3 regions of the Phosphitispora fastidiosa genome follow, and region 2 is predicted to be linked to each of the others. Evidence: riboswitches for the same ligand, from Rfam matches in the RefSeq annotation. Region 2 holds a riboswitch; each other region holds the start of a gene.
The links. A riboswitch is a leader RNA that binds a small molecule or an ion and turns the genes downstream of it on or off. The one in region 2 is predicted to bind cyclic di-GMP.

Region 1: linked by a shared signal. The riboswitch ahead of Ga0451573_RS16725 (hypothetical protein) and the one ahead of Ga0451573_RS10240 (methyl-accepting chemotaxis protein) in region 2 are both predicted to bind cyclic di-GMP.
Region 3: linked by a shared signal. The riboswitch ahead of Ga0451573_RS00280 (S-layer homology domain-containing protein) and the one ahead of Ga0451573_RS10240 (methyl-accepting chemotaxis protein) in region 2 are both predicted to bind cyclic di-GMP.

What each region holds. Positions count from the first base shown of each region.
Region 1 is NZ_JAHHUL010000022.1:56,427-66,875, reverse strand. Features, by position in the region: gene Ga0451573_RS16735 (5-formyltetrahydrofolate cyclo-ligase) at 1-113, opposite strand, end outside; gene lepB (signal peptidase I) at 182-769, opposite strand; gene Ga0451573_RS16725 (hypothetical protein) at 971-1,270, opposite strand; cyclic di-GMP riboswitch class I at 1,371-1,481, opposite strand; gene Ga0451573_RS16720 (hypothetical protein) at 1,539-2,030, opposite strand; gene Ga0451573_RS16715 (ACT domain-containing protein) at 2,124-2,555, opposite strand; gene Ga0451573_RS16710 (phenylacetate--CoA ligase family protein) at 2,596-3,891, opposite strand; gene Ga0451573_RS16705 (DUF512 domain-containing protein) at 4,005-5,336, opposite strand; gene lgt (prolipoprotein diacylglyceryl transferase) at 5,333-6,097, opposite strand; gene tsaD (tRNA (adenosine(37)-N6)-threonylcarbamoyltransferase complex transferase subunit TsaD) at 6,331-7,356, opposite strand; gene rimI (ribosomal protein S18-alanine N-acetyltransferase) at 7,370-7,840, opposite strand; gene tsaB (tRNA (adenosine(37)-N6)-threonylcarbamoyltransferase complex dimerization subunit type 1 TsaB) at 7,856-8,560, opposite strand; gene tsaE (tRNA (adenosine(37)-N6)-threonylcarbamoyltransferase complex ATPase subunit type 1 TsaE) at 8,541-9,029, opposite strand; gene thiL (thiamine-phosphate kinase) at 9,109-10,137, opposite strand.
Region 2 is NZ_JAHHUL010000009.1:119,711-130,159, reverse strand. Features, by position in the region: partial or broken gene Ga0451573_RS10250 (Ig-like domain-containing protein) at 1-2,614, opposite strand, end outside; gene Ga0451573_RS10245 (cell wall hydrolase) at 2,926-3,711, opposite strand; gene Ga0451573_RS10240 (methyl-accepting chemotaxis protein) at 4,210-5,844, opposite strand; cyclic di-GMP riboswitch class I at 5,972-6,056, opposite strand; gene Ga0451573_RS10235 (cobalamin B12-binding domain-containing protein) at 6,109-6,771, opposite strand; gene Ga0451573_RS10230 (CobW family GTP-binding protein) at 6,786-7,673, opposite strand; gene Ga0451573_RS10225 (uroporphyrinogen decarboxylase family protein) at 7,771-8,844, opposite strand; gene Ga0451573_RS10220 (DUF2284 domain-containing protein) at 8,905-9,456, opposite strand; gene Ga0451573_RS10215 (nitric oxide reductase activation protein NorD) at 9,847-10,449, opposite strand, start outside.
Region 3 is NZ_JAHHUL010000001.1:38,844-49,292, reverse strand. Features, by position in the region: gene Ga0451573_RS00285 (ArsR/SmtB family transcription factor) at 1-284, opposite strand, end outside; gene Ga0451573_RS00280 (S-layer homology domain-containing protein) at 470-2,050, opposite strand; cyclic di-GMP riboswitch class I at 2,181-2,264, opposite strand; gene Ga0451573_RS00275 (YqhV family protein) at 2,415-2,693, opposite strand; gene Ga0451573_RS00270 (MFS transporter) at 2,844-4,214, shown strand; gene comA (phosphosulfolactate synthase) at 4,347-5,183, shown strand; gene Ga0451573_RS00260 (2-phosphosulfolactate phosphatase) at 5,189-5,941, shown strand; gene Ga0451573_RS00255 (DUF441 domain-containing protein) at 6,135-6,587, shown strand; gene Ga0451573_RS00250 (DUF3786 domain-containing protein) at 6,631-7,251, opposite strand; gene Ga0451573_RS00245 (PilZ domain-containing protein) at 7,318-7,713, opposite strand; gene iadA (beta-aspartyl-peptidase) at 7,817-9,001, shown strand; gene Ga0451573_RS00235 (hypothetical protein) at 9,040-9,585, opposite strand; gene Ga0451573_RS00230 (sensor histidine kinase) at 9,668-10,449, opposite strand, start outside.

The sequences.
Region 1 (10,449 bases), on a different contig from region 2:
AACTCTGGCAGTTCCTCCAGCTGTTTAACTATCCGCGCGCTCTTTTCGGCAGCCTCTTCATCTGTCTGGGCCATCCTGGCCGCAATAATTTCTTTCCTAAGCTGTTTTTTCATTCCCAGAACCCCTTTTCTATTTATTAAATTAATATATAAGTCTCACGAAAATTGAAATTCCTTTATATCTAGGATTTTACTCCATCAATTAATCCAAACCTGTCCAGGGGCCAAAACCTGAAAAACGCCCTTCCTTTGAGATTTTCCAGAGGTAAAAAGCCCCATGCATGGCTGTCAAAACTATAATTACGATTATCCCCCATAACAAACAGATACCCTTCCGGAATGGCAACAGGCCCATAGGTATAATTAAGCCTCTCGGCAATATATGGCTCATCCAGGGGCTTATTATTAACAAATACCCGGCTCTCTTTTACTTCTACAGTATCACCGGGTAAACCCACAACCCGCTTAATCAGGTCATCATCACCCGCTCCCCGCTGCGCCTCCGGAGGGGGCGCAAAGACAACAATGTCGGTCCGCTCCAGTTCCCTGAACTTAAATACAATCTTGTCTACCAGAAGCCTGTCACCGATTTCGAGTGTAGGCAGCATTGACTCTGACGGAATCAGCCTTGCTTCAATCACGTATGTGCGTAAAAAAAAGGTTAATATAAGTGCAAAGAAAACAATCTGTAAAATATCCTTCAGAAACCCCCATACCTTTTGTGAAGAATCCCCTGGTTCATCAATGTTGTCCGAATATTCCTGAGACAACTCAACACCCGCCTCTCTAAATTAGACTTAACTACTCGATGCATTAGACTTAACTACTGCTGCATTAGACTTAATTACTCGCTGCATACCATTACATACCAATATTATATTTTAATTTGGCTCAAAAGAAAACCTGTAGCAGGACAAGATTTAGTAAATAAAAAAACAGCTCAGACTAAGTCCAAGCTGAATTTACCCTTTTTAGATTACTATTTTCCATATGGCGCTTGCCCCCACCACCCCGCCAAATAGAGGCAGGAACTGGCTTACCGCCCAAGTAAGACCAGGGCCGAAGACAACATAAACCGCCATAATGATCACCAGACCCAGTGCTATGTTCTCCGAGATAATCACTACGATAAGAGTGATAACAAAAGCTGCAATTATACTTCCCATCCACGTGGGATAATCTACCACCGGCTCCACTGTATAATAGTACCACCAGGCAAAAGCCCCGAACAATACTGCCAGCAAATGCCTGAAAACAGTGGACGTAGCCATCAGTATCACCTCCATCCTCTTAAATTGTGTGCTATCCGGAGAACACTAAGGCCTGTCTCCGGACGAAAAGCCGAAGACAGGCCGTGAGCCAACCCAATTCTCCGGCAACCCGGCTGTCATGGCATCACAGCGGTTTCACAGCCAACCGCCAATCTGCTTTAGACCCGTGGTTTTGCGTCCCCGTCTTTCGACGGGTTTGCCTTTGTCGGGAAGGGTAAAATACCCTTATTAATTTATCGATGAATCGGGACAAAAACTTTATACCTTTTTAATAATTAACCAACACCGCCCGTGCGTTCCCGTCACTGGTTATAATAGCGCCAACAATATCCCCGGCTTTAATCCGCTCCAGGGAACTGACATCATCTTTGGTACGTACAACCGCATCCTTTTTCACCGCAACATTAGGACTAATCTTGACACTGTTGTCATCCATTTCCTGGTCGATGGTAATAATCCGTTTATCAATATCCACGGCTTTGACCTCTCCCCAGACAATCATCTCTCCGGCTTTGGGGTCCACATTTTCCACATCGGTTTCCTTAAGAGTTTGCGGAGATAAGTCCGACCCTCTTTCACTGGCTTGGAGCTTATTGCCGGAATCGCTTTCATCATCAGCAATCTGCGGCGGCACTGCCTTGATATCCCTGTTTTCCGGGATTACAGTTTTCTCTTCGTTCAGGGAAGTGTAACCGAGGTAACCGCCGATAACCACTGCCACCACAACAAAGAGAACTAAAAACGGCAGGTTCTTCCTCATAGTATTCCCCCCTTAGCAATAAATTTTTTGGTATATAGGCAGTAATTATGCAAAAAGGGGCATTACCCCAAATTCACGGTAACCCCCTCAATTTTATAGTTTATAAACCTCGCTGCCTTTAACCACGTTAACATTGTGCTTCGCCAGAAGTTCTACAGCTTCATCTACCTGTTCCACCCGGAACACGACCAGGGCATCATTTGATGACTTTTCCAGAAAAGCATACAGGTATTCTATATTTATCCCAGCAGAATTTAAAATGCCCATCACCCTGGCAAGGCCTCCCGGATCATCCTGAACTTCCACAGCAATTACATCAGTAATACTCACACTAAACCCATCATCTTTTAGTATCCTGAAGGCCTCTTCCGGCTTATTAACAATAAGCCTCAAAATACCAAAATCAGATGTATCTGCAATGGACAAGGCCCTGATATTTATTCCTGCCTGACCCAGCACCTCTGTTAGTTCAGCCAGCCTTCCGGACTTGTTTTCAAGAAAAACAGAAATCTGTTGTACTTTCAATCGTTTTCCCTCCTTATAGTTCGGTGGTCACAATTCTTCTTTATAATTCCCTATTATCAATGACACGTTTTGCCTTGCCTTCGCTCCGTGGAATCGTCTTTGGTTCCACCAGCTTGATCTTGGCAGATATACCAAGAAGACTGGCTATTTCGTGGCCCAGCTTCCTTTCAAGCTCTTCCATTTTACGTACCTCATCAGAGAACATCTTTTCCGAAACTTCCACAAGTACTTCAAGAGTATCAAGAGTACCCTGCCTGTCAACAACCAGCAGGTAATGGGGTTCGGTTTCCCCGAAATTAAGCAGCACACTTTCAATTTGTGAGGGAAATACATTCACACCGCGTATAATCAACATGTCATCGGTACGTCCCATCACCCGGTCCATTCTCACAAAAGTACGGCCACATTCGCATTTTTCCTCAGTCAGAACAGATATGTCCCTGGTTCTGTATCTCAGGAGAGGGAATGCCTCCTTAGTAATGGTGGTAAAAACAATCTCCCCTTTGGAGCCATAAGGCAGGGATTCTCCTGTCTGTGGATCGATAACTTCAGGGATAAAATAGTCTTCCATAACATGCATCCCGCACTGGCATTCACATTCCATGGAAACACCCGGCCCCATAATCTCACTCAGACCATAAATGTTGTATGCCTTGATTCCCAGATTCTTTTCGAGTTGATCCCGCATTTTCTCTGACCATGGCTCAGCGCCGAAAATACCGGCCTTAAGCTTGCCGTTAACCAGATCTACCCCAAAATCCCCTGCTTCTTCACCAAGGAAAAGGGCATATGACGGGGTACAACAAAGAATGGTGGTACCGAAATCCTCCATCAGCATCAGCTGGCGTTTGGTATTGCCTCCGGAAATCGGAATAACGGACGCGCCCAGCCGTTCCGCTCCATAGTGCAGGCCCAGTCCCCCGGTAAACAACCCGTAACCATAGGCGACCTGAACCACATCTCCTTTGCTGCCGCCAACCATGGCCACACAGCGGGCAATGAGTTCAGACCATGTGTTAATATCGTTTTGGGTATAACCGACAACTGTTGGTTTACCGGTTGTCCCGGAAGAGGCATGAATCCTCACCACTTCTGACATTGGCTCAGCAAACAGCCCAAAGGGATAATTATCTCTGAGATCCTGCTTAACAGTAAAAGGCAGCAGCTTCAGATCCTCCAGAGTTTTAATATCTCCCGGCTCGATTCCCTTATCTTTGAATTTTTCCTTGTAAAACGGTACATTGTCATATACCCGGCGCACAGTTTTCTGCAAACGTTCCAGCTGCAGCTGCCTGAGCTGTTCCCGGGGCATAGCTTCATTCTCAGGATTATACATAATGCCCTCTCCTTTATTTGAACTTTTATGGTCACATTCCCGCTTTGGATTTCTGAAAAATTTTTAATTATTTCCACAAAAACCTACTAAATTCCTGCTTTATTAGAAAAATTTCAGAGAATTTCAACTTTAGCGCCGATTTTTTCCTCTAATTCCAGGCAGCTTCTCCCTGTCAAATCCTTACCCCTGACATCAAAAGCAACAGCCGGAACAATCAGTACATCTCTGCCGGAGTCAATTCTTACACTCTGGGCAGCTGCGACAAAGTCTGCGACCGTTAGCAGCCCGGCGGCTGCAATCGAACCTCCAAAAAAAAGGTTATCCACCGGAATTATATCAATAACACCCCTCTGGGGCGATTTCTCCAATGCCATCCCAAGAACTGCTTCACCCAAAACAGAACACATAAGTTTTAGACGCTTATGCCTGGCTGCCATAGATTCTACGGCAGCAGCCGTTTCCGGAGCAATATCATAATCCATTACAATTCCAGAGGCCTGGCCCTGTTTCTTCTTAATATCAGCCCCAAAGGTATGGCCGTTTCTTTGGATTTCTACCTTCACAGGTCCTCCCTCTCTAATCCTGTTAAAGGCATGTACTCTGGAAAAACAACGGGTTCCGTCAACAGAAAGGAGGATATCATCTCTCAAAAGGCCTGCTTTGTCAGCCGGAGAACCAGAGATAATCCCTGTAACTACTGCTTCAAGATTTTTGATTACAGGCGGCTCCACGGTAACCGGTACCGCTGCCCGGGCTCTGACCGAGGCAATATATGCTGCCAGCTCCTCATGCATTTCAGGCTTGAATTTCAGATTTTCCGGGGTATTCTTAGTGAATCCGGGCAAAAAAACCCGGATAGTCTCACTGCCATATTCCGCGAGGCAGCATACTGTTTCCCCCAGATCCTCCCACCCGATTATATGCGGCATGGCCACAATGCTGCCGTGAAAAGGCACCCCTGCATCGGCCAGGCAGCGCGCTGAACCCACGGCCTGTTCAGCCATGGAGTCATTCATCAGGCGTCTTCTCACCGCCGGGTTAGAACTGTTCAGGGATAAATAAAGCTCCACATCCCCCAGCCCGGCCAGAAAATCGGCTGTCTCCGCATCTATGAGAGTTCCATTGGTAGTAATCTGAATACGTGTTCCGGGGAAATGTTCCCTTATCATCAGGAGTATCTGCCGGATCAACGGATGGGTAAACGGTTCGCCTTCCACAATCCTGGTTACAGACTCTCCAATAACTATTTTATCTTCAGGTGAGATAAACTGCAGGGTTTGGGCCACTTCTTCCAGAGACCGCGGTCCTGTTTTATATATTTGTATGCCCGGGGGGTTATGTCGGTGACTGCAGAACATGCAGCTTACATTACATAAAGATGTTACCGGCAAAATATTCCCCCTGAAAGCAGATTCATATATCAGGTAGTCGGGAGGTTTTATCATTCTCCCCCTCCATGATGTTTCTGTTGGCTTCGCAAGCGGTAGAAAACAATTGCAGCCAGAACAATAATGGCACTTACCAACTGGGATACCGTAACATTTCCAAATACCAGCAGGTTCTCCCGGAAGGATTCCACAATTGATCTGCCAATCCCATAAAGTATCAGGAATAATAAAAATACCTGCCCATCAAATTTTTTACGCTTCCAGACAAACATCAAGACCCCGAAAAGCAAAAACCCGATAGCTGAAGAAAAAAGCTGAGTAGGGTAACGGGCAATCAGGTCAGGACAGGGCGCACCTTCAATATACGGGAAGACGACCCCCAGAAACGACTCGGTTTCTTTTCCGTAACAGCAGCCATTCATAAAGCATCCCAGCCGTACTATCCCATAGCCCAGGGCCAGGGGGGGCGACACCAGGTCAGCCAGGGACCAGAAAGGAAGCTTTTTTCTGATTACATACCAGGTTCCGGTTATGAAACCACCTATCAAAGCCCCATAATAAACGAGTCCGCCCTTCCAGATAGCAAATATCTGGAGGGGTTCCTGCAGATATCTTCCAGGCTCATACACGAAAACGTAAAACAGTCTGGCGCCAACCACTCCGCCCACAACAAGAACAATGACAAGATCCAGTATCCGGTCAGGTTCCATTCCAATGCCCCGGGCGAGTCTTACAGCAACCATCGTCCCCAGCAGAATTGCCAGGCTCAGGGTAAATCCCCAGGCATAGACAGTAAAAGCCCCATATTCAAAAAGCACCGGCAGCAAATAAATTCCCTCCTTTTCCACATCTCCTGTTCCTTACAGAATACATTCTGATGGCACTTTTCCACAAAATCCACACCGGCCTGCTGCTCTGTGGACGAAAGTGTTTTACACATGTAAAACTCCCCGTTTTTCAAGTTATCAACAGACTTATCCACATTATCCACAGGTACTTTTCATCCACAAAACAGGTGTTCCCGGATTCCCTGAAAAATATATTTTTGAGTTCAATAGGCATCTTTACCAAGCTTCAGACCCGGTACAGCATTGAGAGTAAGAGGGGCAAACTCGCGCCGCAGATACCTGTAATAACCGGCACAGGCTACCATAGCGGCATTGTCGGTACAAAAGACCGGTTCCGGATACCTGACACTGATACCAAAAGATTGGGCCCTTCGTGTCAATTCCCGTCTCAGTCCGGTATTGGCTGCAACCCCGCCGGCCAGCAGAACGGTACTTACCCCATATTTCACGGCAGCCGCCACGGTTTTATCGCTAAGTACATCGACCACCGCTCCCTGAAAGCTGGCCGCCAGATCAGTCTGTTCTATCTCTTCACCTCTCATTTTTGCCTTGTTGAGGTAATTGAGAACAGATGACTTAAGCCCGCTGAAGCTGAAATCAAAACTGTTATTCTCCAGGTAAGCCCTGGGGAAATCAATAGCTGCGGGATTTCCCCCGGCTGCCAGCCTGTCTATCAGAGGACCGCCAGGGTATCCCAGTCCCATGACCCTGGCCACCTTGTCAAAGGCTTCTCCGGCAGCATCATCCCGGGTTCTCCCGATGAGTTCATAACTTCCGTGAGCTTGGATAAAGATCAGGTCCGTGTGCCCACCGGAAACCACCAGGCAGACTACCGGAAGCTCCGGAGGCCTGGTGAGGAAATTAGCATAGATATGGCATTCCACATGATTCAGCCCGATAAGGGGCAGGTCAAGAGTGTACGCCAAGGCCTTGGCAGCGGAAACACCGACCAGGAGCGCCCCCACCAGTCCAGGACCGTAAGTTACCGCAACAGCGGTAAGATCCTTAAAAGTAACCCCGGCTTCGTCTAAGCTCTGGCGAATTACCGAGTTTATCAGTTCCACATGCTTCCGGGACGCTATTTCGGGAACCACGCCCCCGAATCTCTGATGCACCGGGACCTGTGATGAAATAACACTTGACATAATTCTGCTGCCATCTGCAATTACAGCAGCCGATGTTTCATCACAAGATGTTTCTATTCCAAGTATGATTGTCTCTGCCGACACTTGACCACACCTTTCAGGTATCTTTGCGAAGGTTCTTCCACATGATAACTGCATCTTCACCGGTATCAGAATAGTAACCGTGCCTGACCCCATGGGAAATAAATCCCGTATTTTCATAAAGCCTCAGGGCTGCAAAATTGGATGGCCTGACTTCAAGAGTCATTTTTTGGCAGCCCCTGCAGAGGGCTTCTTTAAAAAGCTCGCAAAGCAGCGTTCCCCCGACCTGCTTCCTCCTGTAAGAAGGGTGGACCGCGAGTGTTGTCACATGCCCTTCATCAAGGATTATCCACATCCCGGCATACCCGATGACCCTATCCCCTGCAAGTGCAGCAATATAATAAGCAAAATCATTATTGTCAATTTCATGAGAAAATGCCATTCGTGACCATGGCGTAGGAAAAGATGTATTCTCTATGGCCACGACCTCGTCAAGGTATGCCTTACACATCCGCTTAATCCGGACGGGTGTTTTCGTATTATCCATCTGATTCGCCTCACATCATTGCCCGTGTTTTTTCTCCCAGGTAGTTTCAGCCTCCGACTTCCGGAGATATACCGGCTGCATAAAAGTATAATCCTCTGTCTGGCCCTGCTGCAGCTGAACCATCCCAAGTTCGGCAGCAGCCCCGGCCCTGGGAAAACTGTTAATCATAGTCCCGAATAAAGCCCGGGAGCCAAGCCGGGTGATGATAGTATCCCGGTAAACCGGAACTCCGTCACCCAAAAAGATAACATTTTCGCGGTATCGCGATAATTCGTCCAAAAGCTGTTCCACAGGCATGGCCGCCGGTCTTACCAGTTCCTCCAAACCTTCTGGACCTGACCCGTAGATTCCTGCGTAAACCTCATTTCTTCTGGCGTCAAGAACAGGGCAAATCAGCCCCGATGCCCGGTAGTAATTCCAAGCCAAAACCCTCAGGGTAGAAACTCCCACAACAGGTATATCCAACGCCTGGCCCATGGTCTTAGCAACAGCCATCCCAATCCTCAGCCCGGTGAATGACCCCGGGCCGCTGGTAACAGCAATACCATCCAGTTCTGCCGGTTTAATGCCGGCATCATCCAGCACCTGCTGAATCATGGGAATAATGTTCTGGGAATGTGTTTTCAGGTTGTGAATAAACCGTTCCGAAACCAGCCTGTCATCTCCGGCCACAGCTGCCCCGGCCACTCTTGTGGCTGTGTCAATCCCCAATATGTACAATTTTTTTCAACTCCTCAAACAGACCGGCAGTCAGATCGACATAGCTTTGACCACAGGGCAGGAACTCCAGTTCCCTGGAATTATCACCCTTGTCAGCCCTGATGATACTTACCGTTAGGTATTCATCCGGAAGAAGACCGGTGACACGCTCCGGCCATTCAATCAGAGTAACCCCGCTGCCGAAAAGGTATTCTTCCAGCCCCAGCTCATATGCCTCCTCTTCCTCTTCCAGCCTGTAAGCATCGACATGGTATAGAGGCAGCCGCCCTTCATATTCGTTAATTATGGTAAATGTCGGGCTGGTAACATGCTCACTGATATCAAGGCCAAGGGCAATGCCCTTGGCAAAATGAGTCTTTCCCGCACCCAGGTCACCTTCCAGGCAGACTACGCTCCCTGCCCCGAGCATCCTGCCCAGGCTCTGACCTATGGTAATTGTTTTTTCCGTTGAATCACTAAACACCCTCATCCGGTAATCTCCTCCGGCAAAACATGCTTCGCCTGTGGTTATTATGACACCCGTTATATTATAACACCCGGTGATTCTGCTATTCTCCGAAATGGTTATATCCCCGGGGTTTCATCTCTCTGCGCCGGCCTCCGGTATCAACCAGCAGGCAGCCCCGCCCCGGCTCGGCAATCCGGCCAACCTCACAGGGAAAAGCGCCGGCCTCCTTAAGCGCAGAGGTTACTGAGTCCAGGCGGTCCGGCTTCACAGTAAAAACCAGCTCAAAATCCTCCCCTCCGTATAACGCCCACTGGGAGGGGGATACCCCTGCTCCTTCAGCCACCGCAGATACCGCTTCCGTAATAGGGAGGGATGCTTCATACAGCTCGCAGCCGGTACTGCTGGCCAGGCATATTTCCAGAACTTCACTGGCCAGCCCGTCACTGATGTCATTCATGGCACTTATGCACCCCGAGCCGCCCAAAATCCGGCCTTCCCGGAGACGTGCCCTGGGATAAAGGTGGGCGCTGATGACTTCGCTTTCGCGGTTCATCCCTGGTTTCATCCCCGGCATATCCTCAGGCAGAGGTTTGTTAAGGACATACAAGCCGGCTGCCGAGCTGCCCAGAGGGCCGGTAACCATAATTATATCTCCCGGAGAAGCGCCGGAACGGTAGACCACCCGGTCAGGTTCAACATAACCGGTGAGGGCCACGTTAACGGTCAGTCCTTTGGTTGAACTTACAGTATCACCGCCAACAATGTCGATTCCGTATTCTCTGGAACAGTCAATCAAGCCGGAGTACAGTTCTTCGACCTGTTCAACCTCCCAATCTGGAGGAATACTGACAGATACAGCCGCAAAGCCGGGCACCCCGCCCATAGCCGCAATATCACTGACATTAACAGCCATAGCCTTCCAGCCCACCGCCTTCAGGGAAAAGTATTTCAAGCTGAAATGAATATCCTCTACCAGCATATCTGTTGTCATCAGCAAAAACCTGCCGGGTTCCTGTCTCATCACGGCAGTATCATCACCGATTCCCTTTACCACCCTGCCGGAGTGCGGCAGTATTTTTTTGACAAGGATATTAATCAGCCCAAATTCTCCCACTTCCCTGATTCTCATGTTTATTCGGCCTTCCTGTAATAAAATACTAGAATTATTATACCTGTTAACCTTTGCGGTTGCAACCATGGTAAGGTGTTGTACCGTTTTTCCGCACTGCCGCCGGAGAAATCTAACCTTGTTCCTTGCGAAGTTCAGGAACACCGCCAATTCGGCGTCCTGCCTCAGTGGCGGCGCGGGCCATCCGTGGCCCGCGTCCTGAACTTCGCTTAGCGGAACTGCGGTAATATTTCTCACGGCGGCAGTGCAAGGAAAATCTTGTACAACGCCTCACCATATGCCGTGGTCATTAATGCAAAAGAAATTGAAAAA
Region 2 (10,449 bases):
ACATTAAGGTATCCTGTGGTGCCGGTGAATAAACATATGTATGTGCATATGCGGCATACTGACCGGTGTAATAAATATTTGAGATATTTATACTGTCTGTAGTGCTGACCAGCTTAGCCCAGGTATGTCCGCCCTGTACCTGGCGTTCCGAAGGCAATACCTGATCTTCACCATTCAGATAATCGGTTTCCAATACCGATGTCTGGGTGTTTTCATATGGCCCGTTTAACAACCACTCTCTGACATATGGGGCAACCAATTTAAGAGTGCCTACAAATGTTTTGGAATAAGTGGCCAGGTTATCCCCCCGGTCTTTGGTCAGAATACGGAAGTTGTAATACGAACCCGGTTGGAGGCCCTCAACAACCACGGTATGATCTGTAACCATTGCGGTGTCCAGTGGTGTGAAGTTGCCCCAACTGTTGTACTTGCCCCATTCAACCTGACTGTCGGCGGGTTCATTGGTTGTCCATGTTATTACCGCTTTAGTGGAGGTTGTGGTTATTTTAGGATTTGCAATAACGGGGGCGCTTCTGTCAACAAAAGCAATCGAACTTGTAGATCTGTGATTATATGCGGTATCATACACTGTTGCCTTTAAATTATGGTAACCCTCAGCCCAACTATCGGTATTCCAACTGTAAATAAGGGGACTGGTTGTACCCGAATCAACCGGAGTATCATCAATAGATAAGTCAATATTAGATATACCCAAATCACTGGCCGCATTTACCCGGACTTCCTGAATGCCTTTTACATAAGAGCCGTTGGCAGGGTTTTCTATGGAAATATCAAGTCCTTCGATTGTGTCCAGTGAAGTTATTGCCGCTGAAAGGTCATGTAGTTGTGGCTTAAGATTAATATCATCAGTGGTAAAAGTTGTCCGGTATTTGAGCACACCGTTAGTTAGGTCAGTACCTGCCGAGATGCCGGGGATGCTGCCATTATTCGTTACAGGCTGCCATCCTAACCAGGTAACTCCTCCGTCAAAGGAAAAATCGGTTTCCACAGTCAGGCTTGTATTCTCCGGCAAAGTTGCATTCCAGGCAATTGTTGAATTACCAGCAATCGTGGCTGATGAAATATCGAATACAGGAGAAATCCTATAGCCGGCTAAATAATTAAATTTGATGTAATCACAATCAAGGTTAACACCACGAAGGAGGTAGGACCATGTTTTCGCTATTACACCGACACTTTGTGGAATATTTGTATTGGTATGACTTCCTGCATTGATCCATTCATCGGTCTCATTTACTTTATAGTCAAAGTAATAAGTATCTCCCGTTTTTCTTATTCTGAGAAAACCGTTAGGACTGGTAAACGCCGCATCAGCTATAGTGGGTATGCTGGTTTTTGCCGCTTTCAGATTGAGTCCTTTATATGGCCCCCAATAGTAGCAGTCATATTGGCCAAAATATACGAGCAAACCGGCATGGAAGCTGTATCCATTAGGATATGTTGATAAATTATATTTTGTTTCCAGGACCCAATCACCGTCAGATACCGGCAGTTTCAATTTGGGCGCTTCATCTAACGTAGTTGTGTGGTTGAATGGAGGTGAATTGGGCAGGGATAACCTGAACCAATCCGGTCTGGCTGTCAATGAATACGATGACCCCGCTTTTGGAGTTTCCCAGATCCAGGCCGGATTAAGCGTGGCCTCAGAAAAGTCATCCTGAAAAGGAACTATATTTAACTCCAGATCCCCTTCGGCAGTAGCTGCCACATTCTCCAAAGCGCCCTGCTGCCAATCTTCATAGGTTGTATCAGTATGGCTCCAGCCTGATGATGATGTAAAGTTAACGGAAACCGTATTGCTGACACCTATGTTGTCTGCGGCATCATATGCTTTGGCTGATAAAACATAAGTACCCGTTAAATCAGTTGTATCCCAGCCATAAACGTAAGGGGCCACCAAGTCCTCGCCAACCAAAATATCATCAATATAAAATTCGACATTGGTAACACCAACTTCATCGGTGGCTTCGGCAATAATATCAGTTGGGCCTGTGACAGTTCCTTCAGAAGGTGAAATAATGCTGACAACAGGAGGTGTAAGGTCACTGTCAGCCTCCAAAGTCAAAGATAAGCTTACATCATGGGTTATATCTTCTTCAATGGGTATATTAATGGGCACATTATTGTTCACAGTTACTGTGCTGCTGCCTAAGGAATAAACGTTCCCTTCTGCCGTAAAATCTGATACCTCTATTTCATGGCTGCTGCCGTCAGGATACTGTGTGGTATCCCAAACATAGTTAAAGGTTATGTCGGTGGACGGTTGCGCGAGGTATACACTGTCCTTAGTTGATTCATCGATGGCTAATGTGACCTCCCCTGACAGAGGCTCGTCACTGCCGGCCGTAATTGTATAGACAGCGCCACTTACTATACTACCATCCACAGGGCTAGTCACAGCAATATTCGCAGGTACTTTCACACTTATACTGCTGCTCGTGCCTGTGTTGCCTGCCGCATCATCTTCCGCCTCAGCAGGACTACTTAAGCCAACATTGGTTATTGGAAACAAATAAGCAGGAAATACAATAAGAATGCTTAAAATAATGCTTAAAATTCTTTGATATAAGTTAAGCCTTCCCCATTTAATCATTAGCAGTTCTCCCCTTTACACCTAATTCAAAGTATTTCTTTAGCAAATGCCAAAGTTTCCAAATCCTTGAATGTATTTAACAAATTTACTGTTTTTTCCTGTAATATCGTCCTCAAATGCGGCTTTTGGGGGTTAAAATGCGGTTTTGCGGGGTTAAAATCTGGGAACAAAAAAAAGAGGTCTGACAATATCAGCCTCTCTTGAATTAACTATAATAATTTCTATAATATTCAATTCTCCCAAAAAACAAAAGTGGCCCTCAAGTCTCCTATTAGACCCAGGGCCACTCCGTTTTCGGTTAACTTATTCTCTTATCTAGCAAATACATGGTTGCCAATTACTTTGGTGACAGGCAGTGTCTTAATCCACTTATCCGAACTTATATCGGGGTTGTAGAAAAAGAGCGCCCCGCCTGTCGGGTCTTCGCCTTTTAGGGCACGTTCAGCGGCATAAAACGCTGAACGGTCCGGTTCCAGGTCAATCTGACCATTAGAGACTGGAGTAAACTGGTATACACCCTTGGTCCTCTGAAATATGATTTCCCTTATTGTTGAAGGAAAATGCTCGCTCTTCAGCCTGTTTAAGATAACCGCACCGACTGCAATCTGTCCGCTCAGCGGCTCACCCCTGGATTCGGCATGAATCATTTTGGCCAGCAGCAAAATATCACTACTGCCAAAGGATGCGTTTCCGCTGAGTACCGGCTGGACCCGATGGTCTGCCGCGGCGCTGCCGTCCGTTAGAACAAGCCTCATTCCGGGAACAATCAGGTCACCAGACAGGTTGTTCCGGTTTTTTATTTCTGTCACCCGGACACCGTACTTCCGTGAAATACCGTAAAGTGTTTCCCCTGTCGTCACAGTATGAATAATCCCTGCTTCCACAGGAATATTCAGCTTCATTCCAGGCATGATAACAGTGGAACCCAGTTTATTGGTCTTCATGATTGCACTATAGTGCAAGCCGAATCTCTTTCCTATTTCATAAAGGGTATCCCCGGGTTTAACCGTATAATCGGCAGCTTCGCCCGCATATGCAAAACAGGCTGAGAAAACAATGGCAACCATAATTATGCTAATTAAAGCAATTTTTTTCAAGTTATCAACCTCCTTCCCGGATTATACCCAGCATTATTATGAACAATACTGGAAAATTTTAAACATTTCCGTTGGCTCTAGGAAATGACCCTGGGCAATATAGTGAAGCGTTGTACCGATTTTCAACACTGACGCCGGAGAAATCTAACCTTGTTCCTAGCGAAGTCCGGGAACACCGCCAATTCGCCTTCCATGGCTCAGTGGCGGCGCGGGCCGTCCTTGGCCCGTGTCCCGCTGCGTGAGACTTGGCGCTTTAGCGCCTTAGTCGAACGGCGCACTCCTTGCGGGTGCACTTCGCTTAGCGGAACTGCGGTAATATGTCTCACGGCATCAGTGCAAGGAAAATCTTGTACAACGCCTCACTACATTTAGCGGTCATTTCCAAGAATCAACGGCTAATGTAGAAACAAAAAAGTCCAAGGCGCAAAACCTTGAACTTAAAGGAGTTTATATTTCCTAGAGACTTAATCTTTATATTTTATCCTGGAGTTTAATTTCCTACCTAAATTGGTTAACCAGTTCCTGCATCCGTGACGCCATCCGGGTCAACCCTTTTGCCGATGTGGAGATATTGTCAATAGAACCGGCAAGCTCCTCGGTTGACGCCGATACTTCCTGCACAGAGGCGGCATTTTCCTGGGAAATGGAAGCGACATTCTGGATGGTTCCATTGACCTGTTCACTGGAAGCAGAAATCTGCTGGGTCGCCGCTGAGTTTTCCTCAGTTATGGCGGCAACATTGTTGACTGCATCGGAAACCTCGCGGCTGCCGTTCATTATCTCATTTATAGTGTCGGTAATTTTGCCTACATTTTCGGCTGCGGTAACAACTCCATTGACAATTTCGCCTAAAGCCTGACCGGCTTCTTCAGCCAGTCCGACCCCTTCTGAAGCTTCCCGGGTCCCTATTTCCATTGAGTCCACCGCAGTCTTGGTTCTTTTCTGGATATCAGTAATCAGGTCAGCGATTTCCTTGGTAGCCTTCCCGGACCGCTCGGCCAGTTTCCGCACCTCATCTGCCACCACTGCAAAGCCCTTGCCGTGTTCACCGGCGCGGGCTGCTTCGATAGCGGCATTCAACGCCAGAAGGTTTGTCTGTTCAGCAATTTCGTCAATCACCTGAATGATTTCCCCGATTTTTTGCGACCTTTCCCCCAACTGGTTCAGGTTTTGTGCAGTCTCCAAGACGGCAGTCCTGACTCTGTTCATCCCTTCAACTGTTTTGTTCATTGACGTCCCGCCATTTTGAGCCAGGTTTCCGTTTTGCTGCGAAACCTCCCTGACAATTTGCATGCCTGCAGCCATTCTGTCCATTTTGGCTGTCATTTCATTTACCATCTCAGTGGTTTTGACCACATTATTGCTCTGTTCCTGCGCCCCGGAAGCAATCTGCTCAATAGACAGGCCCACCTGTTCCATAACCCCAACAGCCTCATTGATAGTCTTAGCCTGCTCTGTTGACCCTTTAGCTACCTGATCAATGGCAACGGCGATTTGCCGGAATGAGGCAGAGCCGGTTTCTGATATTCTTTCCAGCTCCGTGCTGGTCTCAGCCAGCTGTGACGCATTCTCCTGCAGCATTTTGATAAAATTCTGCCGTTCCTCAAAGAAGGAGTTTAAGTTTTCCGCCAGCATCCCGATTTCATCTTTCCGTTTTACTCTGAGGCAGATACGAGCCCCCGTGTCACCGGAATTGGCCAGAATAACACCATTTAATATGGAACGGATAGCATTTGACATACCGGCGCTGGGAATCCACCAATAAATTATGCCAAAAACAACAAAACCGGCTGCCAGCATCCAATCCACACTATTCAGACGTGAAACCATTCCAAAGGCAATAATGGTAGCATAAGCCCATATTGGATGAAGGATGCCGGAAAACTTCTTCAGAATATTTACTTTACTGCCAATAACAACATTAATTGCCAGACCTGCCAGGGAAACAACCAGCATAACTGTGCTCAAAGAATTCCACTTATCCTGATACAATACCGCAGGCACCAGGAAAACCAGTAAAGAAGCATAAATTGCAGGAAATATGTATTTGAGGTTAAAGCTTACCTGGGTGAATACGTGGCCCTCAAGGCCCAGGTTTTCTAAAAAGTTAAGTTTATAGGCTTGTTTTCCCAACCTTTAACCCTCCCGTAATAGAAATTCCCATACCCCATCAGCAGAATTCTTATGTAAGAGGAGATTAGACTCCTATCGGACAAATTGGATAAAACCGTTCCGGCATCCCGAAACGGTTTTATCCAAATCCGGCAGCCTGGCAGTCATAGTAAAATTACCTTAGACCCATAGCTTTGTGCCCCCGTCTTTCAACGGGTTTACCCTTGTCTTATTATTGATTTATGGTTTTACGGATAACATTTTTCAATGACTGCACTGAGAAAATTACTGCTGCAGGTCTTTCAGCGCCTTAACCATGTTCAGGGCATCTTTCAGGGCATTGTTGGCATCCTTGGCAAAGCCGTCAGCGCCCCACTTGTCAGCCAGATCCTCAGATACAGGAGCTCCACCAATCATGATTTTGCAATTGGGGTTCTTTTCCTTAATCTTGGCGATAATGTCTTTCATACCAACCATGGTAGTTGTCATCATAGCTGAGAGAAGAACCAGCTCGGAATCGGTTTTCAGCTGCTCTTCAACAAACTTGTCCATAGGAACGTCACGACCGAGGTCATGAACATCAAAACCGGCTACGTCAAACATCATCTTAACGATGTTTTTACCGATGTCATGAACGTCGCCCTGAACAACTCCCATTACTACGGCGCCTTTAATACCGCCTTCTTTTTGTATGATATGGGGCTTCAGGATATCGAGGCCGGCATACAGAGCATCTGCACACATCAGCATTTCAGGAACGAAATACTCCTGCTCTTCGTACAGCCTGCCAACTTCGTTCATACCTTCCACGAGACCGTCAAATACTGCGTCATAAGCGTCGAGACCTTCGTCAACTACAGCCTGAGCCGCTTCTTTTACTGCATCCTCATCGTAATCAATAACTCCCTGCTTTAACGCTTCCCATAATTCTGCTTTCTTGTCTGCCATTTTTGTCTCCTCCTTCAATTAATTATTAACTTTTCTTTCAGAGCATCCCGGTCAAAATCTTTTCCGATAAAGATAAGCTTGCTTTCTTCAGCCTCTGGGAATTCTTCAAAATCATAATTCCCCTGGACATAATCCATTTTCTCGAAGCCGCCGCCGTTTTTTTTATATATCCCTTTGGCCCGGTAAATAACGCCATATTTCCCTGCCTTCATTTCTTCCATAATCTCAACCAGCAGATTATGATCAAAGGCCTCATCTGTAGTTATGGCCACTGAGTCAAAGTCATGGTCAAAATGCAGGTGCAGGTATTCGGTGCCATGTTCCCTGATAAAGTCAGGCAAATCAGTTTCACAATTAACCGTTGTCAGGATAATGGCATGGGAATTGTATTTCCGCAGCTCTTCCTCAATTGCTTTAATTGTTTTTTCATTTACCAGGTCGGCTTTGTTAATCAGGATAATGTCTGAATTGGCAAGCTGGTCTGTATAAAAATCACCGAACAAGCCAGAGTGTATATTGGACAGGAAACCGTCAGCATCCACGATACCGATAATTGCTTCAAATTCAAGCTCATACTTTTCCTTAATCGGTTCCAGAGCTTCCAGTATCCCCGATGGGACTGCCAGTCCGGAAGGTTCTATAACCAAACGATCCGGGTTGAACTTGGTTTTAATTTCCTTGACTGCCGACACCAGGTCTTTGGCCAGGGTACAGCAGATACATCCACTGGGGAGTTCCACCATATCAACCACATTGCCTTTGTTGACAGCCTCTGCATCAATCCCGATGTCACCGAATTCATTTACTATCACAGCCATGTTCCCATCGGCTTTTTTCAAAACATTTCTTATGCAGGTTGTTTTTCCGGCCCCTAAAAATCCACTGATTATTTTTATCTTCAAGGTTCCACCCCCCGCCTTTTGGGCATATTTACAGGTTGTCTTTCGTCGCTTTTACGTTAACTTATATACCTATAACAATGCTTTACCTGTACTTCTTTTAGCGGTATGAACCATATGCTTTGGCAGCATCCATAATGGCTATTGCATTCAGCAGGGAACCATTTGGTGGGAACTCGCAGCCTGTTGAAAGGATGAAGCCGCCATCACAATCTTTAAAGTATTCAATGAACTCACGGGTATATTCCATTACACCCTGCGGATCAAGGGTCATACCCACTTTTGCGGGATCCATGGAACCAATTGAAACGATCTTCTTGCCCCACTTGGCGGCATGCTCTTCCCACGACTTGCAGTCAGCAGCCGGGTAAGCATGGGAGATGGCCACAGGGTCGGTATATTTCTGCTGCACGTCGAAATAAATGCCGCCGCCGCAGTTGTGCAGTACCAGCGCGCCTCCGGCTGCTTTAACGGCATCGGCAATCCGCTTGGTGAAGGGAGCTTCAATGGCTTCCCACATCTTGGGGCTCATAATGGTTGCTGAGGCATAGAGGGTATCCATTACAATTGCATGAGCGCCTGCCTCTACCTGGGCAACAGCGTAATCAATCAGTGCAGGCGTAATGGCCTCACAGGCGGCAATCAAATCTTCCCTGTGCTTGATACAGTCAATAAACATCCTCTCATGGCCTCTCATAGCGCCAAGTACGCCCAGCGGGGCATAAACGAAGCCACAGACCCCGCACTCTTTACCCTTAGCCTTAGCGATCCTGTTGACCACATCAATTACCATTTTGGTCCGTCCGGTTTCCCTCAGGTTAACGGTTTCAATTTTATGGTAATCTTCATGGGACTTTAGAATGGGATGGTTGGGGTCAGAGTAGGGAGTACTCTCCATTGGGTATATACAGGGCTGGCCAAAAGATTCCGCTTCCACAGACAGGTCTACCAGGGTCACGAAGATATCAAAGTCCATTAGTGCGTGAGCCTGTAACATTGACTCTGCGCAAAGTTCGGAATCAGTTGCCCACTTGTCATAAGTCACCCCAAGAATTCTCCTTGATGCTCCGCAAACCAGTGAAGCCACAGGCACTCTGTCCGGCTTCTTATATGACAGGGCAGCCAGCGCCCTCTCCAAACCTGTCATTTCTTCTTTAAACTGTTTAACAACCATTAATATCCCTCCAATAATTTGTTATTGCAACCCAGTTTGAGATTCGCTTACTATACAAAATTAATCCAATAACACTAAACCACAATAGACAACCTCTGAAGATAAACCCAGATTAAAACCCATTCCTGCATTTTCGGCTGTTTTGAAAATATCAACCCCCATTGACTCGATACTGGGCCGCGCCTGATATGGATGCCGGCACGGCTCACCGGAATGATAACCCACACATTCCGGACACAGCTTGCACGATGATGCAATATATCCTGTAGCCAGATAGTTTCCCTTTGTCAATGCCCTCCCTTCTACCTTATTAATGACAGAATGTAGATCTTTCTCAGCTGCAACAAGGTCTGCCTTATCATAACCGCTGCTCTTAACCTGAACCAGTAAAGCGGCGGAATACTGAGCACAAAGTGATTTGAATTTCTCCACAGGAATGGTGTGAGGCGGACACAGCAGGTGTCTGTTATAGTCCTCACAGACCGGTACATGACACTTCAGCCTGACCCTGTCGTCAATAACAACATCTGCTGCTGCCAGCAGTTTAGCCCGGTAAGCGCCCAGTTCCAGGGCATAATCCTCCAGATCCCGGAGTTTTTCCAAGTCTGCCATATTTATCACTCCCTTATTTTCCTTTATGTCCAAGGCTTCTAACCTTAAACCTTTAGTTATTTCCTCTATCGTTGGCTCCGGAAATGGCCGAGGTCTATGGTGAGATTTTGTATAAGATTTTCCTTGCACTGCCGCCGTTATGAGTCTTGCTGCAAAGCACAGGCAACAAGGCAGGGAGTCCCCGCATGTCCGAAGATGGCGAAGGCCGCCGGGAAGTTTTAGCTCGCCAAAACGAGAGGCGGCCAACTTATGAGAAAATCCCAATAAGCCATCGAGTTCGGGGACGCTGCCTTGTTGCCGGAGAATGGCAGCTTAGACTCATAGGCGGCAGTGCGGAAAATCGGTACAATAGCTCACCATATACTCTTTCCGGTCATTTCCGGGAGCCAGCTAAGTGGTAAGATTCTTATAGGTTTCAGTGAGTTTAGTAGGAAGAGCATTTACATCATCAATGATGATGTAATTTACGTTGCCGAAAATAAAGTCCATATATTCCTGGCCTTTGGTGTCTACAGTAATACAAAAGGGGTTGACACCCTTCATCTTGGCTTCCCTGAGAGCCATCCTGGTGTCACTTTCCGGATAGAGCGGCTCATAATCCTTGGTCATGCCGCTGGTGTAGTCAAAGTCAAAGGGCCGCCCATCACTGAGAATGATGAGAATTTTTATGGCTGAGCGAACTTCCTGCATTTTGCTTACCGCATGTCTGGTTGCTGCTGCCAGGCGGGTCATGCCGTAACTCTTGAGACCCCCATACCGCTGCTTCACCTCTACTGTATAAGGTTCCTCAAAATCCTTGACCACATAAAAGTTCACCTTGTCCCGGCTGTCACTGTTAAATCCATAGATGGCATACTTGTCTCCCAGGACCTCCAGGGCTTCGGCCATTACAACAACCGACTCGGTCTCCACATCCAGAAGGGTCTTGCCCGTCTGGGAAATCACTTCCTCTGTGGAATAACTCAGATCCAGCAGGAAACCAACAGCCACATC
Region 3 (10,449 bases), on a different contig from region 2:
TCACCTTCCGAGGTATAGGTCTCACAGGCAGAAAGCAAATCTATCAGGCCGTGATCTTTCAGCCGGTAATAAATAAAAGCTCCCTTCCGTTCAGTTTCAACAAGTCCGGCTTCACGCAATATCCTGAGGTGAAAAGACACTAGTGTCTGGGGTAGTCCGGTATCATTCATTATTCCGGAAACCGAACACTCTGTTTTCCCGATTGCCGATATTATCCTTAAACGGTTAGCGTCAGCTAATATCTTGAGGAATTTTGCAATCCTGTCAATAGCCTCCACACCCATTATATCACCTGCCTTTTACTAGGATTTATCAACATGAGTGTCTATTGATATATGTACTTACTCATATAATATACTTCAAAGCACTATTTGTCAATGATACCGGTCAAAATAATAAGAATATACCTTCCTGAAGTATAAAAAAAAACCCCTGAGCGGGGGTTTTTAACGGAAACTTACCTTAAGAATTACATTTTTTGTTTGTAGCCTTTTTTACCATTATCATTCTGAATATTTACATTGGCTGATACGTCATCGTCATCATCATCATTGTCGTCTTCATCTTCATCATCTTCATCGTTTTCGTCTTCATCATTATTTTCATCATCCTGAACAATTGTTTGGGTTGGCATTGAATAGGCCTTTATGGTTGTTACCTCATTGTCATCATTCAGAGTCAGGATAACGATATCCCCTGCCTCCAAATCCTCAAGCTCAGCATTATCACCGTTTAAGGTAATAGCTGCATCATCTGTGACTGAGTATTCAACAGGAACTGCCGTAATGGCAATTGTTTCAGTAATGTTTTTTTCCTGTTCCTGTTCTTTGGGCTGTTCACCTGATTTTTTGGTATTTTTCAGAGAGCCCATTAACTTGTTTGCGTTTCTGTTACGTTCCTTTTCCTGACCCCAGGTTTTTTCCACAATCTCTATCTTATTATCATCTGCATCAACAGCATAGACAATGCCTTTTACAGTTACCGGAGCCACCTCGATGTAAACAGCAACACCGTTTTTGTCAACTACAAGTTTGGCGGTTACACCGACTGCCACATCACTGAGTTCGGCTTCCTGGTTGTAAACATATATCAGCGCATCTTCAGAGACAGGATATGTAACTGTTCCGGATTCTTCATCCTCATCCTCATCCTCATCTTCATCCTCATCTTCGTCTTCATCTTCATCCTCATCTTCGTCTTCATCTTCATCTTCATCTTCGTCTTCATCTTCGTCTTCATCTTCGTCTTCATCTTCGTCTTCATCTTCGTCGCCTATATCAAGGGTAATGGTGCCCTGGCAGTAGATTGTCTCAGTAATAGAGTCTTCTACAGTTGTGTCATCAGTGGAGACTTCAACTACAGTACCGTCAATGTAAGTCTTTATCTGCCCCGGGATGGGAAGTTCATCTGTTGAGGATCCCAGCATAACTGCTAACTCAGCTCTGGTAACAGGTTTATTGGGCTTGAATGTTTTGTCAGGGAAACCGTTGATAATATTGTTTTTCATTGCCGAGGCTATAAAGCCTGTATCAGAAATTTCAGCAGCATCCTTGAAGGGCAGCAGCACATTTTGCATCTCAGCGGCATCTTCCTCCAAGCCCAGTGCATTTATAATAAGTTTTACAACCCATTCTCTGCTGGCTGCCTTGTTTGACTGAAAATTGCCCGAAATTGATTCTTCCAGGAAACCGTTTTCATAAGCATAGGCTACATGTTTTTTCGCCCACTCAGGAATCTTATCAGCATCTTTGTAAGGCAGCACCACTGAAGCTGAATCTAAATCTGCCACTTCTTCTTCGAGTCCGGCTGCCCTCAGGGTTAAGACAACAGCTTCTGCATGGGTGACGGGTTTGTTAGGCTGGAAAGAACCGTCAGGATAACCCATGATAACATTCTGCGCCTTCATTTTATAGACATGTTTTTGCGCCCATTTTGCCTGATCCATATCCTTAAAATCAACAATACTCTTTTTGGCAACGGCGCCGGTTGTCGCAGTCATCAGGATAAATACGCTAATCATCAAAACTGCTATTATTTTATTTTTTCTCACTAATATCCCTCCCAAATTAATTATTGGTTCAAACTCAATTGAGCTGCCTGTTATCCCTCCTCTCCAAGTTTCCCAACAGAAAACCCTTCACTGTAAATCTCTTCTCTGAAGGGCAGCATTTGAAACGTTCTCTGGCAGCCTGGCAGTCGTGGCAAAATGCCTTAGACCCATAGCTTTGCGTCCCCGGCTTTCACCGGGTTTGCCCCTGCAGATTTTTATTGGGTTTTCTTTGATATAGGATTTTCTTAATTATGAATACGAAAGGTTTTGCCCATTTAATACCGTCGCCATCCGGACATAGGTACATTTTACAGCCTGTTAAAGGTTTGTTTACTTTTTGTTCATATCTTCACGGGTTTGAAACTTAGTGCTCTCTGGAAACTCCAAAAAATATCAGGATTACCCCGGCAAGTATTATCCCGAATTTAACAGGAGAAATCCTGCCACTGAGGCCGCTCAGGCCAATTGCCATGACCACTGCCATTATAGTAGGACCGATTAATGCCAGGATTGCATTAATTTTAAGGGCAGTCTGAATGCTGTCAAATTTAATAAAAAGCAGTGCAGCCGTGAGTTCAATCAGACAAGATAATATCCGCATCATGGCCATTCCGAAAACAATTTTATCTTTTACAAAAAACATTTTCCCCTCCGCAGATTAAGAATATATGTTTTATTTATGCAGCGCTGATATTAATTAGACATTTGGTCTCCTAACCCGGGTTTTTTCTTTTGGAATACGAAGACTGGATTGTTGGGAAAATAGTCTTGCAGATGAAAGGAGAAGTGGAAATTGAAGGCAAAAACCATACCAATCCTTGCGGCTCTAGGGGCAGTGCCTTTTATCATGGTACTTGGAAATTCAATGTTAATTCCGGTGCTTCCTGAAATGCAGAAACAGCTTGGGATTACACAGTTTCAAACGAGTTTGGTAATCTCTATGTTTTCAATTCCGGCAGGTTTGGCAATTCCCTTTGCCGGGTTTTTATCAGATCGCCTGGGGAGAAAAAAAGTCATCGCCCCGTCTTTGCTGATTTATGGAATTGGCGGTCTGATCGCCGGCATTGCCGCACTTTGTATGGAAAGGTGTTATTGGCTGATTATCGCCGGCAGAATTGTCCAGGGTATTGGCGCTGCCGGAACGGCTCCTGTTGCCATGGCCTTGGTGGGAGACATCTTCACCTCAAAGGAAAGGAGTAAGGCTCTGGGATATATTGAGGCTTCCAATGGTCTGGGGAAGGTCGTCAGCCCTATTTTGGGTTCACTTATCGCAATAGTTGCCTGGTTCGCCACTTTTTTCCTGTTCCCCGTCCTTACCGTTCCTATCGCGGTTGCGGTATGGTTTTTGGTAAAAGAACCTGCATCAGGCAATAAACAACAGAGTATCCGCCAGTATTTAAAGTCAGTACTTACGTTGTTTAAAAACAAGGCCGCCTTTTTGATTACAGCATTTATTACCGGGTCTCTGGCCTTGCTGCTGCTGTTTGGCTTGCTGTTTTACCTATCAGACTACCTGGAAGCATCTCTGAAACTGTTTGGGGTAAAAAAGGGCTTCGCCCTGGCAGGACCGGTACTTGCAATGAGTACAACATCCCTGGCTGCAGGAAGTCTTATCAAAAAAAAGGTCTCCCTTATGAAAAAACTGATAATTACCGGTTTAGGCATTATTACTCTCACTCTGGGTGTACTGCCTTTTTTTGAAAACCCATGGTTAAACATTGCGGTGATGTCTGTTACCGGAATCGGTGTAGGGCTGATTTTACCCTGTTTGAATACCCTGATCACCAGTTCTGCCTCCACAGATGAACGGGGAATGATCACATCTCTCTATGGAGGAATAAGATTTTTTGGCGTAGCTGCAGGCCCCCCGCTTTTCGGGCTCCTTGACAGATTCGGCAGATATGTGATGTTCTGGTCCGGTGCAGGTGCAGCCTTAGCTGTTGGAATACTTTGTGTAATAGCCCTCCCGGTCAAAACCCCGGAAAATCAGAAATCTTCTGAAGCGGAGCACCCATCTGCGGTAAGGAAAATCGGGCAGACACTCTTTGATACCGTAACCTTCCGAAACTCTATCGGACAACTGGTAACAAGAAAACCGCTTAATAAAAGCCCGGATAATCCGAAGCCAGAAAAGGAAAGCCAATCTGACAAGAAAACTAAATAATTTATAGATAAAATGATGTTATTGCCACTGTAATTACAGGTGAACAATAACATCATTTTTTAGGTAACCTTAAAAAAGCCCGGTGAATACAATACAATTGTAATAGATTTACCATCCATAAAGAGGAAGGAGATGAAAGCTGTGGCCGGATTTGGTTTGGTGAACCCATGGGAAGGGACCATAGCATTCCCTGATAAAGCCAGGTTATCAAAACCCAGGGCAATAGGCTTAACAATGGTCATGGACAAGGGCTTAGGGTTATCTGAGACTGCAGAATTGCTGTCAGTTGCGGGAGAGTGTATTGATTATATAAAACTGGCTTTTGGTACTTCTGCCCTGTATCCCGGTCAAATACTCAGAGATAAGGTTTCCCTAATCAGATCATGGGGAATTCATGTCTACCCCGGGGGAACATTTCTGGAAATCGCGTCAATCCAGCAGCAAATTGCAGGTTTCCTTGTTAAATGCCGCGAGCTCGGGTTCTCAGCCATTGAAGTTTCCGACGGAACCATCAGTTTAACCCCTGATGAGAGAACAAACATAATAATGCAGGCAAAAGATATGGGATATCACGTACTCAGTGAGGTTGGTAAAAAATCGCCCGTGGAAAGTTCCGGGGTTGAAGAAATTGTGTCCCAGGTGAGCAGTGACCTGAGAGCAGGAGCTGATCAGGTGATTCTGGAGGCCAGAGAGTCAGGAAAAGGAATCGGCATCTTTGATAAAAACGGTGAGATTCGAGATGAATTTTTCAGAAATCTTGCTCGTCATCTCAGAGACATTCCAGGGATTATCTGGGAGGCCCCGCTTAAAAATCAGCAATTAGAGCTTATCAGAACCTTCGGACCCAATGTAAATCTCGGCAATATCCCTCCGGGGGAGGTTCTGGCTCTTGAAGCCCTGCGGGTTGGTCTGCGGAGTGATACTTTAAAAGACATCCTATGCAGACAAATACCCCTGGCCATGGTGTGAACGTTATGAATGTTGATATTATTCCCACGCTGAAGGAAGTAAGGGCTCAGAAAATCTATGGCAAAACTGTCATAGTTTTAGATATCTTCAGGTGCAGCAGCACCATCGTTACCGCACTGGCTAATGGTTGTACCGAAATTATCCCTGCCCTGACCCCGCAGGAAGCAAAAACCATTCTGGAAAAAAACCATCCGGAAAATGTCCTGATTGCCGGGGAAATACGCGGGTCCAAATGCAAGGATTTTGAGACAGGCAACTCACCGCTGGAATTTCAGGAATCGCTGGTAAAGAATAGGACTATTATTCTGACAACTACAAACGGGACTAAAGCCATCAGACACTGTAAGCCCGCAAAGCATGTCCTCATTGGCAGCTTTTTAAATGTCAATGCTGTTTGTTCACGTGCCTTAGGATATCAGAAGGATATCATTATTGTGTGTGCCGGCTCACAGGGCAACATAGCTCTCGAAGATGTGCTGGCCGCAGGATATCATGTTTCCATCCTTAAGAAGCAGATGCCTGATATCAGATTTGGTGAATTGGCCCGAACCTTTTATTACCTGTATCTGTATTTCAGGAATAACCTTAAACAGATATTGTCAACAACCAGGAGCGGAGTTAACCTCCAGAACCTTGGCTGCACAGAAGATATTGAATATTGTCTGCAGGAAAACAAATTCAGGGTTGTGCCGATTTTCAAGAATAATACAATACGATTAACCCAGCCGATAGCGCTGCATATTGAACCCGAATACTAAAATCGGCAGAACAGCTTTAAGAATTTTGGAAACAGTGTGCTCACCCCCTGGCAATTACATATTATCCCTAAATGCTACCGCACCTGCCCTTAGCTGTACTATTACTAAATTAATGGCATAAATTTAAAATGTGTCATATTGTATAAGGAAACAGTTACCGGACTTTTTATGTTACTTAGGGAGGTTCCTTCTCATGTGGGGTGAGACTATTCTTTTATCACTGATAATAATAGGAATCCTGGGAAAGTCCAGTGTATTGGCCACAGCTTCGTGTATTCTGCTGATAATTAAACTGACCCGGCTGTATTCACTTTTCCCTCTTCTCGAAAGGCGCGGTCTCGAGTTAGGGTTAATGTTTTTGATGATTTCGGTACTGGTCCCTTTTGCTACAGGTAAAATATCTCCGGCGGAAATCGCCGGCAGCTTTACAAGTGTCACCGGAGTTGCGGCGATACTGGGTGGCGCGTTAGCTACCTATATGAACGGTCAGGGTCTGAACATGCTCAAATTGGACCCTGAACTTATGGTAGGCCTCGTTGTCGGGGGAATTATCGGTATAGTTATGTTCCGGGGAATTCCCGTCGGCCCTCTTATGGCAGCCGGACTGGCTGCCCTTTTCATTAAGTTTATTCAACTTTTCAGGTAACAAGGTATATATTCAGCAGTTACTTTCATATGTTCCCTCCGGTTTAAATATATTGTTGTCCATTAGTATGCCTCAGTTTTCTGGAAACCTCAGCACCCATTACCCATAATGCTGCTGTAGTCAGGTGAAGTGGGGCTGTGCTGTCAAATAGGATGTTGGCATTGGCTTCAAATTCGTCATCACCGGTCCAGATGCAGACTGCCAGCGGCAGTTTTGAAAAAACCGGAATCACTGCCCCGCAGTCGGCCATGTCAATTGATTGCGCTGAAAACTTTGCGGTCACAGCTCTAAACATATCGAGATTGTGGCCACCCCGGCCAAATGTGTCAGCTAATGGTTTGATGGCTTCTGCCACAAACGGTGCATGATGGTGCGGTCCATCCGGAAGTTGCATGAAGGAAACCCATTTTCCCCGTGGCAGAACCCCACAGGACTGCTGCAGGTACTGTAAAATAAGTACCTGGTCATTGATTACAGGTGTTTCCCGGTAGGCCCATCGCATCTTTCCGGAAGGATACTCTATGGTAACATCATAACCGAGATATTTAAGGTGAATCACTTTTTCCGACTCTTTATATACAGCCCCTGCTTTTGCAGCCATTTCAAACGGATCTGCTGCTGCAAAAAGCCTGACAGCCTCAGAAAACACGTTTATTTGATGCATTAACAAAACCTCCAGACCTGGAAACATAAGGGCGGCAGATATCTAACCGACATCCTGCCACCCTGTTTATTTAAAAAATTTTAGGAACTTATAACTCTCCTTAGTCTGCCTGGCGATATAATTTCTCAGTTTATCCTTTCTGGGACCATGAAGATTTAAAAACTGAACTGCGGTAAGATACCCGGAATCAATCTGTGTATTACGGATAACCCTGGCAAGAATGTGATGGTCGCCATATCCCGGAAGTTCAAATACTACCCTGACCACAATATCTTCAGGAAGGCTGTATTGGGATATAAAGCTCATGCCGTCCTCACCCAAATCATGGCCCTTACCTGGACCGTGTTTGGCGCTCAAATGAGTTATATAACGGCGTTTGTATTTTAGAATCGTAAAATCCACCGGGCGGTCAAAAGGAATGCGGAAGTACCGCCTTGGAAGCAGATTAGTCTTGTTTCTCATGTTCGCCAGCCCCATTAACAATTACTATATGTATCAATTTTACTAAAATCTTACTTTTAATGCTACATTTTTTTTATATTCATTGTAAAAAATATCTGTGGTGGTGATAAATCTGTTTAAGCTAATACTAAACGGCGAACTCTATGCTCCTGAATACCTTGGCAAAAGCGACATTCTGATGGCCGGCGAAAAAATTGCTCTGGTAAACAATGATATTGGAAAAATTACCGGTATCCCTGAGATTGAAGAAGTAGACGCCACAGATTATTTTGTGGTTCCCGGCTTCATCGACCAACATGTTCACATAGCCGGAGGAGGCGGTGAAGGCGGACCCGTAACCAGAACTCCCGAAATAACTGTCAGCAGACTGACAACAGCAGGAATAACCACGGTTGTGGGGCTCTTAGGAGCTGACGGAATAACCAGAAGTGTGGCCGAATTGCTGGCAAAGGCTCGCGCCCTGGAACAGGAGGGACTCTCAGCCTACATCTTTACCGGCGCCTATGAAATCCCAACCCGGACCCTGACCGGCTCCGTAAGGTCTGACCTGGTCCTGATTGACAAGGTCCTCGGTGTTGGTGAAATCGCAATCTCCGACCATCGCTCATCACAGCCAACCCTGGAAATGCTGGTGAAGGTAGCTGCTGAAGCCAGGATTGGCGGACTGCTGGGTAAAAAACCAGGGATTGTGCATGCCCATATCGGTGAAGGGAAACGGGGTCTGGCCTTACTGTTCGACCTGGCCCTAAAAACTGATATTCCCGTGCAGCAGATAATCCCAACACATGTTAATCGTATTAAACGTTTGCTTAGCGACACTGTAGAACTGGTTAAACTGGGGGCTTTTGCTGATCTGACAGCGGGAATATATCCTGAAAACACCTCTCCCGATGCGGTAGAGGTGTGTGATGCCTTAGCATTCCTGATGAAAAAAGGTGTGGATATCGCAAGCTTAACTATTAGCTCTGACGGCAATGGCAGTCTCCCGGCTTTTGATGACCGGGGAAACCTGACAAGCATCCGGGTAGGCTCAGTTAAAGTACTCTGGGAAGATGTCCGGAAAACTGTCCTTAATGAGACCCTTCCTTTGGAAAAAGCCCTGTCCCTGATTACCCGAAATCCAGCCTTGATATTAGGGCTACTGCCTGTTAAGGGAACTATCGCCCCCGGAAGCGATGCTGATATAGTCATGCTGGACAGGGATCTGAACATCCAAAAAGTCTTTGCCCGGGGAAGGCTAATGGTTGACCGCGGCTTCCCGGTTGTTAGAGGGTATTTCGAAAATTAAACATTATATGTTTTTAATACTAATGTTTTTAATAGAAACTAGCTTCCTCCTGGCGAACCTCCGCCGCCGGATGTGCCGCCACCTGAACTGCCTCCCTGTTGCTGGATGCCTCCTCCTCCCTGAGTCCCACCTCCCTGGATAAGCTGCATCATTGATTTTTGTACTGCTGTCGAAAGAGCTTCCTGAAACTCAGGAGTTTCTATGGCTTTCTTGATTTGTTCCTGGAATACTTTTTTCATCTCAGAGGTTTCCAGGGCTTTTTTAATTTCTTCCTGCAGCATTATATTTACCTCTGATGTCTCAAAGCTTTTAACGACCTCCTCGCTGAGCGCCACATCAGCGCCAGGTGTTTTAAGTAATTCTCCAAGCTTTTGTGTTTTTGCTGAGTCTTTGATAAGCATGCGGATTTCTTCAGATTTCATTTCTTTGGCAACATTTCGTTCAACTTCCCTTGGACTTACGTATGGTTTTTTCTCCGGACTTCCTCCTAAACTGAGGGAACAACCGGGAAGCAGCCCGCCAACCGCAAAAATAGTGACTATATAAATTAGTCTGATTAATAGTGAACCGGAAAGCTTTTTCACAGCATACAGACTCCTTTCAAAAAAACCTTAACTTAGGTTTCCGCCTGCTGTGCTGTTTTATTCAACACCAATTTGGAGGTGCTTATCTGCTTCTGGGTAGTACAAATCCGATTTCCGTGCCGCTGCCTTTGACGCTGGAAACAAATACTCTTCCACCCAGGGACTGAATAATATGTTTTACTATCGCCAATCCCAGCCCTGTACCTCCCTGACCGCGGCTGCGTGCCTTATCAACTTTATAGAACCTTTCCCATATATGTGGGAGATCTTCTTCAGGAATTCCCTCTCCCTGGTCTCGGACCGAAACTGTAATATCTGCGGCGTTTCCCGAGAGTCTGACCCCTATTTCTGACCCTGCAGGTGCAAACCTGCAGGCATTATCCAACAGGTTTGTCATTACCTGTTCCAGCCTATCCCGATTGCCCATGACCATCACGTTTTGGCCCGGCTCGTCCTGGTAAACTCTTATTTCCTTATCATTAACTGCAGCGTTTACCCTTATTGCTGAATCCTGAACAATCTTTGCCATGTCTACAGATTCCCTGACAATATTCATGCTTCCCGACTCCAGTTTTGACAGGTCCAGGAGTTCATTTACCAGTCTTGCCAGTCTGAGACTTTCGTCATGTAGAATCCCCAGGTATTTTTTTCTCTTTTCAGGTGTCTTATCCTTACCGTCTATCATAGCCTCAATAAACCCCTGGATGCTTGTCAGCGGACTTCTGAGTTCATGGGAGACGTCTGCCAGAAAATCGCGCCTCATCTTCTCGTTCTTTTCTATTTGCGCTGCCATATGGTTAAAGGCCATGCCCAAATCTCCGATTTCATCACCCTGTTTCACAGATACACGTTCCGCAAGATTCC